One region of the Marinobacter sp. MMG032 genome, then DNA from elsewhere that is predicted to be linked to it. Evidence: predicted binding sites of a transcription regulator. Region 1 holds the regulator's gene; each other region holds the start of a gene.
The links. Region 1 encodes sigma-54, which starts transcription at its own class of promoters, with help from an activator protein. Its sites were predicted from a motif close to ANTGGCATNNANNTTGCTNT; they were not measured.
Positions count from the first base shown of each region.

Region 2: a site for sigma-54 is predicted at 2,016-2,035, ahead of flhA (flagellar biosynthesis protein FlhA). Genes of this name have one in related genera too.
Region 3: a site for sigma-54 is predicted at 2,225-2,244, ahead of ABNF92_RS00035 (PEP-CTERM sorting domain-containing protein). Genes of this name have one in related genera too.
Region 4: a site for sigma-54 is predicted at 1,360-1,379, ahead of flgB (flagellar basal body rod protein FlgB). Genes of this name have one in related genera too.

Region 1 is NZ_CP157802.1:3,684,155-3,688,366, reverse strand. Features, by position in the region: gene lptB (LPS export ABC transporter ATP-binding protein) at 1-663, shown strand, start outside; gene ABNF92_RS16975 (RNA polymerase factor sigma-54) at 821-2,341, shown strand; gene hpf (ribosome hibernation promoting factor) at 2,442-2,750, shown strand; gene ptsN (PTS IIA-like nitrogen regulatory protein PtsN) at 2,838-3,308, shown strand; gene rapZ (RNase adapter RapZ) at 3,337-4,212, shown strand, end outside.
Region 2 is NZ_CP157802.1:3,863,486-3,867,697, reverse strand. Features, by position in the region: gene flhA (flagellar biosynthesis protein FlhA) at 1-1,933, opposite strand, end outside; gene upp (uracil phosphoribosyltransferase) at 2,152-2,790, shown strand; gene ABNF92_RS17765 (uracil-xanthine permease family protein) at 2,793-4,049, shown strand; gene ABNF92_RS17760 (class I SAM-dependent methyltransferase) at 4,030-4,212, shown strand, end outside.
Region 3 is NZ_CP157802.1:7,249-11,460, forward strand. Features, by position in the region: gene ABNF92_RS00025 (hypothetical protein) at 1-297, shown strand, start outside; gene ABNF92_RS00030 (glycosyltransferase) at 327-1,394, opposite strand; gene ABNF92_RS00035 (PEP-CTERM sorting domain-containing protein) at 1,572-2,120, opposite strand; gene ABNF92_RS00040 (exosortase/archaeosortase family protein) at 2,338-3,774, opposite strand; gene ABNF92_RS00045 (PEP-CTERM sorting domain-containing protein) at 3,890-4,212, opposite strand, start outside.
Region 4 is NZ_CP157802.1:446,635-450,846, reverse strand. Features, by position in the region: gene ABNF92_RS02075 (adenylate/guanylate cyclase domain-containing protein) at 1-174, opposite strand, end outside; gene ABNF92_RS02070 (Mpo1-like protein) at 176-487, opposite strand; gene ABNF92_RS02065 (nitroreductase family protein) at 655-1,206, shown strand; gene flgB (flagellar basal body rod protein FlgB) at 1,446-1,844, shown strand; gene flgC (flagellar basal body rod protein FlgC) at 1,879-2,328, shown strand; gene ABNF92_RS02050 (flagellar hook assembly protein FlgD) at 2,347-3,024, shown strand; gene ABNF92_RS02045 (flagellar hook protein FlgE) at 3,052-4,212, shown strand, end outside.

The DNA.
Region 1 (4,212 bases):
GTTTCCCTGGAAATTCGCAGTGGGGAGATAGTGGGACTGCTTGGCCCCAACGGCGCCGGGAAAACCACCTGCTTCTACATGATCGTCGGGCTGGTCCCTGCCGATCGTGGCCGTATCACCATCGACAGCCGGGATATTACGCCACTGCCGATGCACGGACGCGCCCAGCAAGGCATCGGTTACCTGCCCCAGGAAGCCTCGGTGTTCCGCAAGTTGTCGGTACGCGACAACATCATGGCGATCCTCGAAACCCGTCGGGGGCTGGGCAAAGCGGATCGAGAGAAAAAGCTCGAGGAGTTGCTGGAAGAATTCCACATAACCCATATCCGGGACAGCGTTGGCATGGCCCTGTCGGGAGGGGAACGGCGACGGGTGGAAATTGCCCGGGCGCTGGCCATGGAACCGGCCTTCATACTTCTGGATGAACCCTTCGCCGGTGTCGACCCGATATCCGTAAGCGACATCAAGCACATCATCCGGCATCTGCGTGACAAGGGTATTGGCGTTCTGATTACCGATCATAACGTGCGAGAGACCCTGGACATCTGCGAGAACGCCTACATTGTCTCCGGAGGCCACATCATCGCCTCCGGCAATGCCGATGCGATTTTGGCCAACCAGCAAGTCAAGGAAGTCTACCTGGGCGATGAATTCAGGCTGTGACACCGAAAGGCTCATTGTTTTGATGACCTGTAGCAAGTAAACTCGGCAAAGAACTTGCTAGGGTAAAATAAAACGACGGCAAGTAACCGGCATATATAGAATTTTTCACGACTTATGACACAAAGCGCTGATGAGTGACGGATCCTGAACCATGGTTATGAAAGCCTCCTTACAGTTAAAGCTGGGTCAGAGCCTGACCATGACGCCCCAGCTGCAACAGGCGATCCGGCTTCTCCAGCTCTCCACCCTCGACCTCCAACAGGAAATCCAGCAGGCACTGGAATCCAACCCCATGCTGGAGACATCCGAGGACGATGATCAGGCTGACGCAACCGCCGAGAACGACGAGCGCGAGACTAACGATAAAGAATCCGCGGCCGAGTCCGCGCCGGAACCTTCGAGCGACTGGGACGAATCAGAGAACGGTCCGGACTGGTCCTCCGAGAACGACATTCCGGACAACATTCCGGATGACCTGCCAGTAGACACCGCCTGGGACGACATCTACCAGTCCGCGCCCGCGCCGGCCGCCCGCAACGACGACGAGAACGATCACGATTTCGAGACCCGCAACTCGCCCACCGAAACACTTCAGGATCACCTGGAATGGCAGCTCAATCTGACCCCGCTGAGTGAACGGGACCAGGCCATTGCCCATGCCCTGATGGACGCTGTGGATGAGCGCGGCTATCTCACCAGCCCCCTGGAAGAAATCCACGCCGGACTGCTGGATGAGAACGAGGAAGACCCTCTGGAACTGGATGAAGTGGAAGCCGTCTTGCACCGCCTCCAGCACTTTGATCCGCCAGGGGTGTTTGCCCGGGATCTGCAGGAATGCCTGCTGATCCAGCTCAACCAGCTACCACCCGAGACGCCCTGGCTGGCCCAGGCGCGACTGGTGATTACCCACTACATCAATCTGCTGGGCAACCGTGACTACGCCCAGTTGCTGCGGCGCAGCCGTCTGAAAGAAGATCAGTTGCGGGAAGTCCTGGCATTGATCACCGGCCTTAACCCGCGGCCGGGCGACGTGATTGATCGCGCCGAACCCGACTACGTTATTCCGGACGTTATCGTTCGCAAGCACAATGGCCGCTGGCGTGTTGAGCTGAATCCGGAAATTGCCCCGCGCATTCGGGTGAATGCCAGCTATGCTTCACTTATAAGGCGTGCGGACAGCAGTGCCGACAACACCTACCTGCGTGATCAGTTGCAGGAGGCCAAGTGGTTTATCAAGAGCCTGCAGAGCCGCAATGAGACCCTGTTGAAAGTGGCGACCCGTATTGTCGAACACCAGCAGGGATTCCTGGATCACGGCGAGGAAGCCATGAAGCCGCTGATTCTTTCAGACATCGCCCAGGCGGTAGAAATGCATGAATCGACGATTTCACGGGTAACCACCCAGAAATACATGCATACCCCAAGGGGCATTTTCGAGTTGAAATATTTCTTCTCCAGCCACGTCAGCACTGACGAGGGTGGCGAATGCTCCTCCACGGCCATCCGGGCGATGATCAAGAAGCTCATTGCTGCGGAAACCCCCAAAAAGCCGTTGAGCGACAGTAAAATTGCAGCCATGCTAGGGGAACAGGGAATCAAGGTTGCGCGACGCACCGTTGCCAAGTACCGGGAGGCCATGCACATTCCGCCGTCCAACGAGCGCAAGCGGCTGGTCTGAATACCCCGGTGCGGGACGCAACACCTTATTCGCCGGCGCACACTGCGCCAGCACCCAGACCGGCTCCCGGGAGCCGGCACGATGACAACAGGAGACGCCTATGCAACTCAATATTTCAGGCCATCACGTAGAACTGACTCCCGCACTGAAAGATTACGTTTCAGAGAAGTTCGAAAAGCTCGAGCGTCACTTCGACCACATCAGTAACTGCCAGGTGACCCTGGAAGTGGAAAAGGTGCGCCAGATTGCGGAAGCCACGTTGCACGTGGTTGGTGGTGAGATTCACGCAAAGGCAGAAAACGAGGACATGTACGCAGCCATCGATGCCCTGATCGATAAACTGGACCGCCAGATCCTCAAGCACAAGGAAAAGAATGTAGACCGGATGCACGGAAACGGCTCTCGCTAACTGGCTGTTTTCATGCAAGTCATCTAATCGAGCTGCGACATGAACAACGTGTCGCAGCCTTTTTTTTAACGGAAACGCAGTCGATCCATGAGCGACACATCCCTGACCATAGACACTATTCTTGTTCCGGAGCTCACCCTCTGCAGGGTACCTGCGTCCAGCAAGAAACGGGCCCTGGAGTTTATTGCCGAGCAAATAAACCACCAGGACAACACGCTCAGCGAGACCCAGCTCTTCAACAACCTCATTTCCCGTGAGCGCCTGGGCAGTACCGGCATTGGCCAGGGGATCGCCATTCCCCACTGTCGCCTGGAGGGCCTTGATCACGTGGTGGGCGTGCTGATGACGCTCGAAGAAAGCGTTGAATTCGATGCCATCGACAATCAGCCGGTGGATCTGATTTTTGCCCTGATCGTCCCGAAAGAGGCAACCAGCGAACACCTGGAGCTGCTCAGCCAACTGGCAGAGAAGTTCAATGAGCGGTCGTTCTGTGATCGCCTCCGGCAATGTGAGGACGCCGGCACGCTGTACCAGCGCATGACCGCCTCAGGCGGCTGATTTTCATTGCAGTGGAGGTGATTTGGTCATGAAGCTGATTATCGTCAGTGGCAGGTCCGGTTCGGGTAAAAGTACCGCGCTTCATGTGCTGGAGGACCTCGGGTTCTACTGCATCGACAATCTTCCCATTGGCTTGCTCTTTCCTCTCACCCGGGAAGCAGCGAGCCAGACCAAGCCCGGCCGGCTCGGCAAGATGGCGGTCAGCATTGATGCGCGCAACCTTTCCGGCGAGCTCGCCAATTTCGAGGAAATTTACCGGCGCCTCCAGGAGACCGGGGTTACCGTTGAAATTATCTTCCTTGATGCCGACGAGCAGTCACTTCTCCAGCGTTTCCATGCTACCCGCAGAAAGCACCCGCTGAGTGACGACAGGACCTCCCTCAGGGAAGCCATTACCAGCGAGAAGAAGCTGCTTGAACCACTTTCCAAGCTTTCCGACCTGTATGTGAACACCACCGGTATGTCGATGTACGAACTTCGGGATATGGTGAAGCAGCGAGTCGTGGGCCGGAAGGATCAGGAACTGGCACTGCTGTTCCAGTCGTTTGGCTTCAAGCACGGAGTACCGCTGGATTCCGACTATGTTTTCGATGTTCGCTGTTTGCCCAACCCTTATTGGGATACCAGTCTGCGGAAGTACGTGGGCACGGATCAGCCGGTTATAGAATTTCTGGAAAAAGAACCGGCGAGCCGGAAGATGATCGACGACCTGAAGGCCTTCCTGGATACCTGGCTGCCTTCTTTCGCAGACAGCAACCGCAGCTATATGACGATTTCCATTGGCTGTACCGGCGGCCAGCACCGTTCAGTGTATGTTTGCGAGCAATTGGGCGACTACTTCCGGCAGCGTTACAGCAATGTGCAGGTACGCCATACCGAACTGCCACACCTTCAGACCCGGGAA
Region 2 (4,212 bases), 180 kb from region 1:
ATTGTTGACTCTGCTGAACAGACTTCAGCAATAACTGTTCCAAGTCCGGATCCAGGGTGATCACCGGTATCTCCGATTCGTTGCCGCAGATGCTCTGGACAATCATCCGGCGCAGGGACTGCCGGGCTACCGTGGTCAGCAGCTTGGGATCCTGACTCTTCGGATGAACATTCACGATGGCCTCGGCAATGGACCGCATATCCCGGATCGGCACTTCCTCCTTCAGCAGGTTCTGCAAGACCTTCAGGAGCAGACTGATTGAAACGGTGGTGGGTACCAGCTCTTCGGCCAGCTTCGGAGAAATCTTCTCAAGCTGATCCAGCCACTTCTGGACTTCCTCGTGGCCCAGCAGTTCGTGGGCGTGTTTCTGCAACACCTGGTTCAGATGGGTGGCAACCACGGTACTGGCATCGACCACGGTATAGCCAAGGGTCTGTGCCTGGTCTTTCTTATCGGGCTCGATCCAGCAGGCATCCAGACCGAACGCCGGATCCTTTCCTTCAATCCCTTCGACCTTTCCAAATACCTGGCCGGGGTCGATGGCCAGCTCCCGGTCCGGGTGAATCTCCGCCTCGGCGATGGTTACGCCCATCAGGGTGATGCGATAGACGTTGGGCATCAGGTCCAGATTGTCGCGAATGTGCACCGAAGGCATCAGGAACCCCAGATCCTGGGACAGTTTTTTACGAACACCCTTGATGCGACTGAGCAACTGACCGCCCTGGGACTTATCCACCAGCGGAATCAGCCGATACCCCACTTCCAGACCGACGATATCGACGGTGGATACATCGTCCCAACCCAGTTCTTTAGTCTCTCCGGGTGCCGGCAGCTGACGACCCTGATCGCCGCCTGCATCACCACCCGGCGGCAGATCCCGGCCCGCCGGCCGAGGTGCCGCGCCGCCAGCGCCCCTGGCCGGGAAGGCGCCCTCCTCCTCGACAGTCTGCCTCTGGTGTTTCCAGATATACCAGGCAGCACCGCCAGCCAGCGCACCCAGACCAAGGAAAGCCACATGGGGCATGCCGGGAATCAGGCCGAGGATAATCAGGATTCCTGCGGCAATGGACAGCGCCTTCGGCGCACTGAACATCTGCTGCAGGATCTGGCCGCCCATGTCCTGGCTTGAGGTAACCCGCGTTACCATGATCGCCGCAGACGTGGACAGCAGCAGCGAGGGAATCTGTGCCACAAGGCCGTCACCAATGGTCAGCAGCGCATAGCGCTCCATGGCCAGCCCGAAATCCAGGCCGTGCTGGAGCATACCGATGGCGATCCCGCCGACGATGTTAATGGCAAGAATGAGCAGGCCGGCAATGGCATCGCCTTTAACGAACTTGGACGCACCGTCCATGGAACCATAGAAATCCGCTTCCTGGGCAATCTCGGCCCGGCGGTGCTTCGCTTCGTCCTGATTGATCAGGCCGGCGTTAAGATCCGCATCAATGGCCATCTGTTTGCCGGGCATGGCATCCAGGGTGAAACGGGCACTCACTTCGGAGACCCGGCCGGCGCCCTTGGTGACCACCAGGAAGTTAATGATCATCAGGATCGCAAAGACCACCAGACCCACGGCGTAGTTGCCTCCGATGAGTACCGCACCGAAGGATTCGATCACCTTACCGGCCGCGTCGCCGCCCTCGTGGCCGTTCAACAGCACGATCCGGGTGGACGCCACGTTCAGGGCCAGACGCAGCAGCGTGGCCACCAGCAGTACCGTGGGGAAAGAGGCAAACTCCATGGGCCGAAGGGCGTAGACACAGACCAGCAGAATGACAATCGACAGGGTGATGTTGAACGTGAAGAACACGTCCAGCAAAAACGCCGGCATGGGCAGAATCATCATACCGAGCAAGCCCATCAGCATGATGGGAATGCCCAGATTTCCCCGCGTCAGGGTTTTGACGTTATTGAGGACTAAAGCTCTGTCCATGCCGGATACTTCTCCGATTGGCCGTGCCTGCAGGCGTTTCAAAGGTCGAAAATCTGACGCGGCGGCGTCGTTTGGAAGAGTTATCGCAAGATCCGTACCAGCCCTTAGTGGATTTCCGCGAACCGGCCATTTGCGGCCTGACTCGCCTTGCCAGATGCGGTATCCTTGCGCCATTTAATTGCGACGCTAAAACCCCAACCAGACACACAGGTGACCCCATGCCAATCCACGAGGTAAAACACCCTCTGATCCGCCACAAGCTCGGCATCATGCGCCGTGCGGATATCAGCACCAAGAATTTCCGGGAGCTGGCACAGGAAGTTGGTGCACTTCTGACCTACGAGGCCACCAAGGACTTTAACCTGCAGGAAAAAACCATCGAAGGCTGGGCCGGCCCAGTGAATGTGGAACAGATTCACGGCAAGAAAGTCACCATCGTTCCGATCCTCCGGGCCGGGCTTGGCATGCTCGACGGTGTTCTGAGCCTCATTCCTGTTGCCCGGGTCAGTGTTGTCGGCCAGATCCGCAACGAGGAGACACTCGAGGCCAGCACCTATCTGGAAAAACTGGTGGGTGAGCTGGATCAGCGAATGGCCATGATCGTCGATCCCATGCTCGCTACCGGCGGCTCCATGATCTCCACCATTGACCTGCTCAAGAAAGCCGGCAGCACCGAGATCAGGGCCCTGGTTCTGGTAGCCGCGCCCGAGGGCGTCAAGAAAGTCCTCGAGGCCCATCCGGACGTGTCGATCTACACGGCCTCCGTTGATGAACGCCTGAACGAGAAAGGTTATATCCTTCCGGGTCTCGGCGATGCCGGCGACAAGATCTTCGGCACCAAGCAGAAGGACGTTTAAGCATGCAGGACCATACCAACGACCCGGTCTGGAAACAGGCCATTGCCGGCTCACAAATGCTGCTGGTGGCCTTCGGTGCCCTGGTGCTGATGCCATTGATCACCGGCCTGGATCCCAACGTGGCCCTCTTCACCGCCGGCCTGGGCACCCTGATCTTTCATGTGGTGACCGGTGGTCAGATCCCGATCTTCCTGGCGTCCTCCTTCGCCTTTATTGCCCCCGTTATCGCCTCCAAGGGCCGGTTTGGCATGGAAGAAACCCTGGGCGGCCTGATGGCCGCAGGTATTCTTTACATCTTCCTGAGTGGCCTGGTTCGGATGCGGGGCACCGGCTTTGTCCGCCGCCTGCTGCCGCCAGTGGTCATCGGCCCCGTGATCATGACCATTGGTCTCGGCCTGGCGCCGGTTGCGGTTCACATGGCCTCCGGCCGTACGGGTGACGGCGCCAACCAGCTGATCCCCTACGACACCGCTATCTGGATCGCGATGATTTCCCTGGCCGTAACCATCATCATGTCGGTCTGGGCCAAAGGCATCTTCCGACTGATTCCCATCATGTTCGGCGTGATCACCGGCTACATCCTCTCCGCATTTGCCGGCATCGTAGATACTACGCCCATCAAAGAAGCCGCCTGGTTTGCCGTTCCCAACTTCGTTGCGCCCGAGTTCAGCTGGGGCGCCGTGCTGTTCATGATTCCGGTGGCCATCGCCCCGGCCATCGAACACATTGGCGACGTACTGGCCATTGGCAACGTGACCCGCAAGAACTATCTGGAAAAGCCGGGCCTCCACCGCACCCTCCTGGGTGACGGCCTGGCCACCAGTGCTGCTTCCATGCTCGGTGGACCACCCAACACCACCTACTCTGAAGTCACCGGCGCGGTCATGCTGACCAAGAACTTCAACCCGAAAGTCATGTGGTGGGCGGCCGGCGTAGCCATCGTTCTGGCCTTTGTTGGCAAGTTCGGCGCGGCACTGCAGACCATCCCGGTCCCCGTTATGGGCGGCATTCTGTGCCTGCTGTTCGGCTCCATTGCCGTGGTTGGCCTTAACACGCTGATCCGTCACCAGGTGGACCTGTCACAGTCTCGCAATCTGGTGATCGTCGGGGTCACCCTGGTATTCGGTATCGGCGGGATGGTGCTGGGGCACCTGGAAGGCATCGCGCTTTGTGCGGTAGCGGCCATCATCCTGAACCTGATCCTCCCAGGCAGCCGCGAGGCATGGGGCAAAGCCGTCTATGAGCAGAAAGCCGACTGACAGCTCCGGCATCAGCTTCACTGCCCTCTATACCGGTGCCGTCTGGCACCGGTACGGGCTTTCTGACGATACCCTGGCAACGGAAAAAGGCCGCTGGCTATACCGCTTGATGACACCCTTCGAGGCCGCCAGCAAGGCGGCTATCGGTGGCAACATCAGCACC
Region 3 (4,212 bases), 550 kb from region 1:
GATCGGCCGAAAGATCACTCCGGCGGTGTCATTCGAAACAATCGCATTTACTATGACGAAGGACTATACAGCAGTCAAAGGCGACGGGGGTCTGATGGGGCAATTATTGTGTGGAGTTCGCCAGGCACTATCGTAGACGGGAATGAGGTGTTTACTCGGGGAAATCTGAATCGCTCTATTGAATTCCGGTTTGATACCAGCGGGGCCAGTGCCATCAATAATACGGTGGATGCGCCCATTGGCACCCGCGATGGCGGGAGTTACAAAGGGTCCGGTAATCGATTGGTGCCAGAGTAGTGCTAGCTTCCAGTGTTCGGCATTAAAAATCACTCGTAGCAGCGTTCGTACTGCTGCACCATATGTTCTGCGGAAAATCGTTCTGTAAAGTGCGTCTTGGCTTGTTTCGACATTTTGGAGAGTGCGTTCGGGTCTTGCAGTAATTCCTGTATCGCCCGGGTAAATGCGGGAAGATCGTCGCTCTCAACCAGTTTTCCTGTTTCGCCATCGTCGACGATTTCGGGTGTTCCGCCAGCACCAGTGGCGACTGTCGGAATTCCCAGGCTCATGGCTTCCAGAAGCGTCATGGACGTGCCTTCGGTAAAAGAGGGCAGTAGGAACAGGTCCATCAGGCCCAGGTAATCGGCCGGCTTTGATTGGAAGCCTGTAAAAATAACTGACTCCCCAAGGTTTAATTCAGCGGCAAGGTTTTCCAGATTTTCCCATTCCGGGCCATCGCCGACCAGGAGAAGCCGCACCTTTATGCCTCTGTCGAGCAGAGCTCGCGTTGCCTTTAGCATCAGTGCCTGGTTTTTCACCGCGTCCAGTCGGGCAACGGTGCCGATCACAGTTTCGTCTTGTTTTATCCCGAGTTCTTCTTTCAATGCAGCGCGTGCTTTCTCACTAACTTCCAGCGGGGCAATGCCGTTGTAGATGACGGTGATTCTGTCTCTGGGAAGGTATTCGTATTCAACCAGGGCGTCGCGAGTCGCGGAGGAAATGGCAACAAGCTTGTGGGAGGTGCGGGCGATGATGGGGTTAATGAACCTTGCTTTTTTGCGGTATTGGTCCGGATGGAAGCGCCCATGCTCTGTGAAAACCACCTTTGCGCCAGTGCCCCAGTGGGCAAACCAACCATAGGCGTAAGGTGAGTATTGGTGGCAATGAACAATATCGAATTTGCCGGACTTGATCAGATGCCTGAGCCAGAGAATGGTTTTTAGATCAAAGCCGGGGGCTCTTTGCCGCGAGTGGAGCTTTATGCCGTGTTCGGTTTCGAGTGCCTGGCCAATAGCGCCAACTTCCCCATCAATACAGGCAATTTCGTTGTGAAACCGATTTTTATCGAGGTTGGTGACCAGTTGCCGGATGACTTGTTCGGTGCCGCCGAAGCCCATGTTGAAGGTGATGTGGAGAATGCGAACCGGTGCTCTCATAATTTCCATGGGGTTGGACCCGATAAGGTTTGAGTCTTGAGGCCAGAGTATATCGGGTTATTGTTCACATAGTGAATGATGTCTGGAACATAGAAAAGCCAGCCCGGTGGCTGGCTTTCTGCAGGCTTGGCTTGGAGCTCAGGAAAGCTTTTTGCGGCGAACGGCCACAAGGCTCAAGATACCTAGGCCAAACAGTGCCAGCGTACCTGGTTCAGGCACGAGGGATACGTTGTCCAGCAAGATGCCGATGTTGTCACCACCATCGTGTTTGAAGATTAGATTGCTGGTGGTCTGGCTGGTGAGCGTAATGTCCCGGACGATGGTCTGCCAGGGGTCATTGGCTGACACAAGAAAGGTTTCGGTGAGGAAACCGTCCAGAGAAACTTCCACGGAATCAGCCGCACTGTTCCTCTGGTTGCCAGAGATGTCGAAGCTCAGGGTGTAGGTGCCCGGATCAAGGGTCAAAGCGATGCTCTGGAGAGTGCCCGCGTTTCTGTTTGAGCCATCGAGGTCCACGCACTTACCAGCTCCGCCGGCACAGGTAAGGTTCCAGTCATTCGGGGTGGCAATCAAATCAACGGTACCGTCGGTTACGGTCCAGTTGGTAAAACCTGCGTAATTGGTTTGCGATACGCCATCGGCCAATTCTGACTCAAAGTTGTCCTGGAAAATAACGCCTGCGCTCACGGAGAAACTAAAAAGCGCGGTCGAGAGGAGAGTGGCTAACCGTTTATACATCATATTGGTACTTCCCAAATTAAACGAATGCGTTAATACAGCCTACGTTTGATTAAGCAGGATCGGTGCCAATATTTAAGCTACTGTTTTTAATGTCTTTTTTTGTCGGCGGGTGAGGGGTGTGTAAAGAAATTCGACGAGTAGTTTGATCTGTGTATCCCGTGGTTTACAGCTGCGTTTCTACCATCGTTTTGATGCGCTCGAGTCGGGATAACTCGTCGCTGCAGTCCCTGTCGCTACAGGGCACCTGGATGGTCACGAGCGCGAAGCGGTTCTCGCCGCTGAGCGTGGCGGGAATCTGGAGTAGTTTGGCCTTTCGGTAATTCAGGCTACTTCTGCTTCCTACCTGATACCACTGAGCCATCAAAACACGATCGCGGGTGAGGATGTTGAGGTAAAGCGAGACGCCTGGAGCAACTCGCTCCTCAATCTGCCAAGTGGAGTTGTCGAACATGGTTGGCAGGTAAGGTACCAGCTTATCATCTGCTGTGGTTTTCTGACTTTGCGCGAGAGAAACCGAGGTATTGCCGGCTTTGAGGATTTTCTGGTCGAGATATGAAGGCAGGCTGATTGGCAAGGGCAGGTCATTGCTCTCTCCACGTGCCTGAAAGCCATCGAGTTCCAGAGTCCAGGCGGGCTGTTGTCCGGCGCTTGTTTGTGCAAGTGTAAGTGCCACGGGGCCGAGTAGCATGGCAATGATGAGTGCCGGAATGCCAGCTTTGGCAATGTTTAGCCTGATAGCTGTGGGCTGCTGGTTGGCCTTGCTTCTCTTGCGAACGGGTGAGAAATACAGAGCCGGCAGAATGAAAGCCCCGAAAACGATCCAGCCCATGGTTTCGTGGTCGGTGAGCAGGTCGCTCTGCATGTTGGTCTCATAGGCGACAAAAACCAGAATTGTGATGCGTACCCAGTTCGCGACCAGGCCGATCAGCATGGCGACGACGACGGTGATTAACCAGCCTTTCCAGCGGTAATCATTGAGAATGGAGGTCATCATGGCCAGAAGGATGGAAATGGCAAAATAACGAATGCCGGAACAGCCATCGGCAATCAGGAGTCGGCCGTAGGGCAGGGTTATGCTGTTTCCCTCAATCAGTGCTGTCATCCCGAACAATCGAACCCAGCTGCCTACAACAGCGCTGGCAAGCGATACCAGCGGCGGAACCAGGTCTGCCCAGAAAGGCAGTGAGAGTGAAAGAAGGGCAACATAAGGCAGAAAGCTGAGCGCCCTATGAAAGCCCAGCAGCGTCCATGCAACGGCCATTACGCCTGCCGGCAGAACCAGATAGGCGAGGGTGTCAATGCGGACCAGCTCGAGCAGGAGCCACACGAGAGTAACTCCGATGAGCGCGATGCCACCGAGCAGGAGGTATGGTTTTTGGATTACGCCGCTCGTGCTGCTGGCGGGCCTGGGCGGATGAATCACTAGCAGGCCCAAGAAAATGACGGCGGTGGCAAGGCCATGAGCCAGCACCTGCTCGAACTCAAGCCAAACGGTGGCGAGCCTGAACCAGGTTGGAAAGAAAAGTACGACGGCAACAGCCGAAACAACCAGAAAGGGTAGGGAATAGGGGAGGTTGTCGAATGTCTTCCTTAACATCATTTTTCCGCCGGACTACTTGGTCTTTGGAAGAATAACGTGATTGCTATTCCGGTAAAAGACAAATCAAAGCACGAAAAAAGCCAGCCGAAGCTGGCTTTTTCGCGACCTGTCGAAATCAGGCTTTCTGACGACGACGGGCTGCACCGAGGCCGGCAAGGCCGAGGCCGAGAAGGGCCAAAGTACCAGGCTCAGGTACGGCAGTTACAGACTCCATAAGAAATACAAAATCGTCGAAATCGCCGTCATAATCTGGATTGTTGGCGTTTAAGTCCTCAAATGCCATTATGTATTCGCCGGTTCCCAGCGGGGAGTAGTCAGTGCCTCCATTAATATCAAACCCAAGGCTTCCGTCACCTCGGTACGCTACCATGTGATCAGTCCCGTCGCTGTTCTTGGAAACCTCCGAGAAGAAGGTGCCGTCGCCGGAGTCAAGGTAGA
Region 4 (4,212 bases), 990 kb from region 1:
CACACCTTGCAGAACACCGGTTACGATAATGGCGGCGGTTGAGGTATAGGCGAGGATCCGACCGTTGTAATCGGGCATTGGCGGAATGGCAATCGGGTTGCCCGATGCCTCAGACGCCAGGGATCTGCCTGCGGAGCTGCTGGCATTGCGCAAGTCTGCCGGAGCGCTCATCATTTCAGAAACGGATCCTGCCAATTAGCATGTCACGGAACATGACCCAGTCGCCCATCAGGCTGTACAGTGGGTACTTGAAAGTAGCGGGTCGGTTTTTCTCAAACTTGAAATGGCCTACCCAGGCAAAGCCATAGCCAATAACGGGCAGAGCCAGAAGCCACAAGAGCTTGCCTGATGTCAGGGCCCACAGGGCCACGATCAGAACCAGCAGGCTGCCGACGAAGTGCAGACGGCGACAGGTCACGTCGCTGTGTTCTTCAAGGTAGTAAGGATAGAATTCGGAAAAGCTGTTGAAGGTTTGCTGGTTGCTCATTGTGTTGCCACTCATCATTGTACGACCGCGTCATTTATAATTGTTGGCAGACCCGACTACGACCAAAGGTTAACAGCATTACGTACAAGCCACAATTCACAGCCGGGAATTATGGTCGTACCGAATTTTTGAAATCCATCAGAATAGCGATCAGACAGCGAGCAGATATGACAGCAGTTACCGATTTCCTTCTTAGCCGTTCGTCAGAGCCCAGGCTGGAGTCGCCTGCACCGGACCCGGCAACCCTTGACCGTGCGTTTGCCTGCGCCGCTCGCGCTCCTGACCACGCGCTGCTGAGACCCTGGCGTTACCTGGTTATAGAGGGCGAAGGTCTTGAGGCGCTGGGCGAACTGTTTGCCGCCACCTGCGCCAATAACAGCGACGAGAAAGAGATCGAGAAGCTCAGGCGTGCACCTCTCAGGGCGCCAATGGTGATCGTGGGTATCGCATCGCCCAGAACGCATCCCAAAGTACCTGAAGTCGAGCAGTTGATGTCCGCCGCAGCCGGCATGAGTTTTATTGAGCTTGCCTTGCAGGATGCCGGTTACGGAGTGATGTGGAGAACGGGCGGTGTTGCCTACCATTCCTCGGTTCACGCCGGGCTGGGGCTGGAAGAGCATGAGCAGATCGTCGGCTTTCTCTACACCGGAACAGTCTCCGCCTCCAAGCCGGCGGTTCCCAGGCCGGCGGTTGATGAATTTGTGCGTCACTGGCCCTGATACCCTGACCGAATTCCCCCGGTCCTCGCCGGGGGAAGCAGCTTGCCGCTTTTTCCTGTCCGCTCCTTGTGCACTTTTCCCTGACAATTGTTTTGCCACTGGCCAGGGCCCGCCAATGCTGACTTTCCTGACAAATTTACGCCTCATCTGAATTCTGGCATCCAGCTTGCTTCAGTCCCGTCAAAGAGCACAGCCGGCAAAAGCAGCTCGGCATACCAGTGCAGTTTTCGGGAGGCAACATGGCAATTACGTTTGATTCGGCTCTGGGCATTCATCAACACGCGGTTGAAGCGCGTGTAAAACGCGCCGAAGTTTTGGCAAACAACCTGGCGAACGCCGACACCCCGGGTTTCAAGGCGCGGGATCTGGATTTCCAGGCAATGATGCAGAAGGCTCAGGAGCAGGTCAGCGGATTCCAGATGGCCAAAACCCATGACGCGCATATGGATACCTCGCCATCGGCCTCGGAGAGCGATTTGATGTATCGGGTTCCAAATCAGCCGTCGGTTGACGGCAATACGGTAGACGCCCAGCAGGAGCAGACCCGTTTCATGCGCAACGCCATGGATTTCCAGGCCAGTTTCCAGTTTTTGAACAGCAAGTTCAGCGGTTTGACCAAGGCCCTCAAGGGCGAATAAGCCGAAGTCACAGGATTAGCGAAGGAGAATTCTCATGTCACTGGGCAGCATTTTTGACATCGCCGGTTCCGGCATGACCGCGCAATCACTGCGGCTGAACACAACCGCGTCGAACATCGCCAATGCGGAGACCGCAAGTTCCAGCACGGGCGAAACCTATCGGGCCCGAAAGCCGGTTTTCGCGGCCATTCAGCAGTCCATGATGAACCCCGGGCAGGGCGGTTTTCCGATGGCTGCCGATGAGGGGCCAGGCGCGGGTGTAAGAGTTGAGGGTATTGTTGAGAGCGATGCTGAACTGCAGATGCGTTACGAGCCCCATCACCCGGCGGCCAATGAAGACGGATATGTCTATTACCCCAACGTGAATGTGGTCGAAGAGATGGCGGACATGATGTCGTCGTCCAGAAGTTTCCAGATGAATGTGGATGTCATGAACACTGCCAAGTCCATGATGCAGCGCATTCTGACTCTTGGTCAGCAGTAACAGGGTGAGGAGCACAACATGACTGCAGTGAATGCAACAGACGCGTCGGATGTTCTGAGCCAGTACCAGCTGAAGCAGCAGAATGGCGGCCAGGGCACCAGCGAGCTGGGCCGGAATGAGTTTATGGAACTGATGCTGGCGCAGCTGAAAAACCAGAACCCGTTGGAGCCCCAGGACAACGGTGAATTCATCTCCCAGCTGGCGCAGTTCAGTTCGCTGGAGGAGATGCAGAATCTCTCCGGTACGGTTGAGGATGTGGTAGGGCAGTTCCGATCCACTCAGGCGCTCCAGGCGTCGGCCATGGTGGGCAAAACCGTGCTGGCCCCCTCCCAGATCGGGATCCTGGGTGCCGAAGGTGAAATTACCGGGACCATTGAAGTGCCCGCTTCCACGGGCGGCCTGCGCCTGTCCATCGAGGGACAGAACGGTGAGCGGGTACGTCAGATCGATATGGGCAGTAGCCAGGCAGGTGTTGTGTCCTTCCGCTGGGATGGTCAGGACGGCAACGGCAATCCCTTGCCGCCGGGCCCCTACCGAATTGTGGCAGAAGCTTCCTATCCCGATGGGCCGCAGCAGCTGGGCACCATGGTGAGTGCCAATGTGGATAGCGTATCCCTGGGCCAGGGCGGCTCGATAACACTGAATCTTGCGGGCATGGGCTCTATTGCCCTGTCTGATGTGAAACAAATTAACTGAGACCGGTGAGACACCAAGGGGTGAACCATGGCATTTAATACAGGTTTGAGCGGCCTTCGTGCGGCATCGGTGGATCTGGACGTCACCGGCAACAACATTGCGAACGCCAGCACCGTTGGCTTCAAGGGCAGTAAGGCCCAGTTCGGCGATCTTTACGCCAGTGGCTTTCTGAGCGCGGGCACCAACCCGATCGGTGACGGTGTTCGGGTCCAGGACGTTAAGCAGTCTTTCGGCCAGGGCAATATCAGCTTCACGGACAACGGTCTGGATATGGCGATTGCCGGCGATGGTTTCTTTATCCTGAATAACGGCGGTGAAATTCGTTATTCCCGTGCAGGGCAGTTCGGCATTGATAAGGACGGCTTTGTAACGAACAACCAGAATATGCGGGTGCAGGGATACACCGCCGATGAAGACGGTAACCTTTCCGGGATTCGTGGTGATTTGCAGATCGAAACTGACAACTTGGCGCCACGCCGAACTACGAATCTGGACTCTGATTTAAACTTGGACTCGCGGGAGCCGGTGCTGGAATCCAGGGTGACCCAGCTTGGCCAAGTGTCTGTGGAAGATCTGATCACTAACGGTGGCGATGAATTTGTTATCTCCTACGCGGATGGCAGGCCTAATCAGCAGGTGCAGATCCCTGCAACTGTATCGAGTGATGGTGGTGCCACCACACGAAATATAACAGCCCGAGAAATCGCTGATCAGCTAAACAGCATTGATGGAGTTTCTTCCTCCGCAACCACAGGCTTTCGATTCGAAGGCGATGGTGGTGGAGTAGGTTCACTTGAGACTGTGTTAAGCGATCCAAGCTTTGTTTTCGAGCTGGATATTGATGGCCAGAATGTGCTTTCGACGTCGGGCGCAGCTACAAAGCAAAGCTTGGTTGATGCGATCAACTCGTCAAATGCAAGTTCCGTTTCAGCCTTTCTGGTTGATGCTGTAGATTCGAACGGCGATCCCCTACTTGATGGCAATGGCGATCCAATTCAGGACATTAGAATTACAGATAATCGCGGTTCTGATCTGACTGTGAGTTACGGAATTTCAGGAAGTTTGACGGCCTATGACAAGGTCGGAAATCTCGATGTATTTGCCGATCGAAGCGTCCAGGACATAATCACTACTGCTCCAAATGATCCCTCAGTAACGAGTCTTGTCGCCAGCGCTTATGATGCAGGT